2 regions of the Bradyrhizobium sp. CCBAU 51753 genome follow, and region 1 is predicted to be linked to the other one. Evidence: predicted binding sites of a transcription regulator. Region 1 holds the regulator's gene; the other holds the start of a gene.
What was found. The regulator LexA, encoded in region 1, represses DNA repair genes until DNA is damaged. The targets are predictions, from matches to a motif close to TGTTCNNNNTGTGTTCNG.
Positions count from the first base shown of each region.

Region 1 (2,200 bases):
GCGGGACAGCTCATCCTGCGGCGACGATGCGCTCAACCCAAAAACAGCGATGCGAATGCGGAGGGCCGCCGCTCTGCGACCTTGGGCTTGTGCTCGACGGTCGGATGCAGCGCCGGCAGCTGCAGCACCGTGACGCGCTGGCCTTCGACGAGCTGGGTCACCAGCACATGGCTGCCGTCGGGGAATTCGACCGCGTCGTGATGGCGATCCGGCACGTCGGGCTCGACCTCGTTGAACACGCCGACCCGATAGCCGATCGTCTTGGTCCAGATCCACCGGCTGTCGTAGCGGACGTTCTCGACGAAGGCGAGCTCGGTGCCGGGCAGCATGCAGACCGCGACGTTGGGATCGTTCTCCGAGGCAAAACCGCGGGTCGACGTGCCGCGGAAAGTCGTGCTGATCAGCGTCTCTCCGACGACGGCGGGACGCGATTGCACCGCATGCAGGCTATAGTCACACATCGGAAGGCTCCTCTGTCGAGGTAGCGACCCGTGCCTCTCCTTGAGGCGCGGGCCTCTACCAGAGTGGACGATAGCGAACGAGTGTTTTCTCGTTTCGAGGCGATTGTACGACTGGTCACGGACGGCCTCAATCACAAACACGCTACAGCGCGTCGGCGGTATCTGGGCGCATCTGGTGCAAGTCACACGTCGCGCTATCCGCCAAGCAACGGTCCGATGCGTCGCTCCGTTCCTCGATCGGGATGACTTTTCTTCGAATCGTCATCCCGCCCGATAGTTTTGCTTGAGCATGATCTCCGCGCAGACGATCATCAAGTGCCGCCGGCGCCTAGTATTTCCTGTACAGGCCGATCAACTTGCCCTGGATGCGCACCCGGTTCGGCGGCAGGATGCGCACTTCATAGGCGGTGTTGGCCGGCTCGAGCGCGATCGATGCACCGCGGCGGCGGAAGCGCTTCAGAGTGGCTTCCTCCTCGTCGATCAGCGCCACCACGATGTCGCCGGTGTTGGCGGTGTCGTTGCGCTGGATCAGCGCCATGTCGCCGTCGAGGATGCCGGCGTCGACCATGGAGTCGCCACGCACCTCGAGCGCGTAGTGCTCGCCGGCGCCGAGCATGTCCGGCGGCACGCTGATGGTGTGGCTGCGGGTCTGCAGCGCCTCGATCGGCGTACCGGCCGCGATCCGGCCCATCACCGGCACGGCGACCGGACGGTTGCCGTCGTCCTCGGCGACCGGCGGCGTCGAGGAGCGCTTGCCGAGCGCGCCCTCGATCACGCTCGGGGTGAAGCCGCGGCGGCCATTGCCGCCGCCGGCGGCCAGTTCGGGCAGCTTGATCACCTCGATCGCGCGCGCCCGGTTCGGCAGGCGGCGGATGAAGCCGCGCTCCTCCAGCGCGGTGATGAGGCGGTGGATACCGGATTTCGAGCGCAGGTCGAGCGCATCCTTCATCTCGTCGAAGGAGGGCGGCACGCCGGCCTCTTTCAGACGTTCATTGATGAAACGCAGAAGTTCGTACTGTTTGCGCGTGAGCATCTCGAGTATTCCCCCGGTTGATAGCGTCGTTCGATTCCGAGACTTCGGAAGACCCGGAGCACGGCGCTCCGCGATGAACTCCCGATTGTAGACACCAGTACTCGAAACAAATCATGAACGGACACTATATGTTCGATATGTGTTCCGCAACCACTTAATTTCAGGTGAACGTGACAGGCAATCGGCGAAGTGGCGGCCGCGCGAGGCTCACTCCGGCATCGTGAGGATCTCGCATTCGGCACCGCTCGCGGCCGCGGGCGCGAACGGCGGACGAACGAGAAGTGCCTGCGCCGCAGCGAGATTCCCCAGCAGCGATGAGTCCTGCTTCATCACGGGCGTTGCGATCAGCGTGCCGTCCGCGCGCGCCTCGAGGCGGGCGCGCAAGTAATCCTCACGCTGGTCGTTGGCGGCGAGATCGCGGCCGAGCAATGCGCGCGCGCGGACGTGATGAATCACCTTGCGGCCGCTCAGTGCCCGAATCAGCGGCACCAGGAACAGGAAGGCGCAGACATAGGACGACACCGGATTGCCGGGCAGGCCGATCACCCGCATCGCGCCGAGCCGTCCGTGCATCATCGGCTTGCCGGGCCGCATCGCGATCCGCCAGAACGCCATGGTGACGCCCTCGGCCTCCAGCGACTGCTTGACCAGGTCGTGGTCGCCGACCGAGGCGCCGCCGGTGGTGATCAGGACGTCGGCGCCGGCA
Region 1 is NZ_CP030037.1:4,630,935-4,633,134, forward strand. It holds gene XH93_RS20870 (hypothetical protein) at 33-461, opposite strand; gene lexA (transcriptional repressor LexA) at 790-1,494, opposite strand; gene glp (gephyrin-like molybdotransferase Glp) at 1,702-2,200, opposite strand, start outside.

Region 2 (2,200 bases), 2.9 Mb from region 1:
GGTTCGCCCGCCACCTCGGCGATCCAGCAATGCTCGCGCGCCGGGTCGTAGTTTCTGATGAACTGGGCGCAGATCTCGGCGACCAATGCCTCGTAGCTGATGTCCCAGCCATATTCCTCCGCATAGGCGCGGCCCTGCCGCGAGATCACCCAGCCCATGTCGCCGACGCGGTGGCTGCGCAGCAGGAAGCCGGCCGGCTTTGCGGCCGGCGGCTCCAGCAGCCGTTCGATGGTTGCCATTGCAGCGGTGACCCGGATGCGGTCCTCCGGCGACAGTGGCGCCAGCATCGCGGCGACTTCGTCATGTGAGGCGCGGCTGACCTTGGCGAACGCCTGCCGCCCCTTGGCGGTGAGATTGAGCCGGATCTGCCGCCGGTCAGTCGGCAGCGGCTTGCGGGCGAGCAGGCCGTCGTCCTCGAATTTCTGCAGGATACGGCTGAGATAGCCGGCATCGAGCCCGAGCTCGATCCCGATGTCCCGCGCGGCGGCGTCCTCGCGATGCGCCAGCTCGTACAACACCCGCGCCTCGCTCAGCGAAAACGGGCTGTGCACGAGATGCTGATCCAGCATGCCGAGCTTGCGGGTGTAGAAGCGGTTGAAGCCGCGGACGGCGGTGACCTGGTCGTCGGGATCTGTCATGGGATCAGTCATGGCGCACCTCGATATTTGCCAGTGTCAAATAATTATTTGACTTTGGCAAGTATATCTTGGGGGCGTCTATGCGACCATGATCCGGCTGCGCAGCATGGTGCGCGAGGAGCGGCCGAGCCGGCGCAGCAGCCGCGCCTCGGAGCGGCGGGCGTCGGGCCGGTAGCCGCCGAGCCGCTCGTAATGTTCGCGCGCGATCAAGAGGCCCTGTTCGGCCGACGGGCCGGCGACCATCCGGGCGACGAATTTGAAGCCGTCGCGCAGCCCGGCATCGGTGTAGGGCGAGCGGGCATAGCGAAAAATGCCGGCGCGGTCCTTGCCGCTCGCCGCCACGATCTGGATGAACTGGGTGGTCTCCTCGATCCAGCCTGTGTCCAGCACGGCGCCGGGATGCAGGAACATCAGCCAGGGCGAGCGCGCCTGTTTGGCGCCGGCGGCCAGCGCCGCGGCGCGGCTGCCCTCGAACCGCAGGAAGCGGCAGCCCGCGACGTCGGCGACGCGCTCCATCACGTCGGTGTTGGTCCGCTCGACCAGCAGCACCTCGCGGATGACCCCCGCAGCGGCGCCCGGCACCAGCGCCGCCAGTGTCGCAACCGCGGTGCGTTCGACCCCGTCGGTCGGAATGATCACGCTCAGCATTGAGGCTCAACGGCTCAAAGGGGTGGAAAAACCGCGCTGTGTTATCACCATGTCATATTCAAAGCAGCCTTCTCGTCTGCAGATTTTTGCGCCACGGTTCTGTGGAATTTCTCCGTTCATGTTCTTGATTTGTTCTCAAGCTGTGTTAGCTTCACGGCATGAGCAGAGCATCCTCTCATGCCCTCAGGCACCCGCCGGCAACGGCGCCCTCCGATAACCCGGCGGGTGCTTCCCCTTTTCCCGAGATCGCGGTGGCGATAGAGCGCGAGCGGCGGCGTGGCCGCGGCGCGCAGTCCAATGCAAGCGGCCGCTATGAGGCCGAGGCGCGGACGGCCTTCGACGACGGCTGGCAGAGCCTTGACGACCTGCCGCCGTTCAAGACCTCGGTGGCGCTCGATACCTCGCGCAAGGTGATCACCCGCAACGACTCGCCCGACATCGGCTTCGACCGCTCGATCAATCCCTATCGCGGCTGCGAGCATGGCTGCGTCTACTGCTTCGCGCGGCCGACCCACGCCTATCTCGGCCTGTCGCCGGGGCTTGATTTCGAATCAAAGCTGCTCGCCAAGCCGGATGCGCCGGAGCTGCTCGAGAAGGAGCTTGCCGCGCCCGGCTACGAGGCGCGGATGATCGCGATCGGCACCAACACCGATCCCTATCAGCCGATCGAGCGCGAACGGAAAATCATGCGCGGCATTCTCGAGGTCTTGGAGCGCGCCGGCCATCCGGTCGGCATCGTGACAAAATCGGCGCTGGTGACCCGCGACATCGACATCCTGGCGCGGATGGCCAAGCGCAATCTGGCAAAAGTCGCGCTGTCGGTGACGACGCTCGATCCGAAGCTCGCGCGCACCATGGAGCCGCGCGCCTCGACGCCGACGAAGCGGCTCGAGGCGATCAAGCGGCTGGCCGAT
Region 2 is NZ_CP030037.1:7,546,361-7,548,560, reverse strand. It holds gene XH93_RS34515 (helix-turn-helix domain-containing GNAT family N-acetyltransferase) at 1-650, opposite strand, end outside; gene XH93_RS34510 (glycosyl transferase) at 717-1,286, opposite strand; gene XH93_RS34505 (PA0069 family radical SAM protein) at 1,445-2,200, shown strand, end outside.
Region 2: a site for LexA is predicted at 1,406-1,423, ahead of XH93_RS34505 (PA0069 family radical SAM protein). Genes of this name have one in related genera too.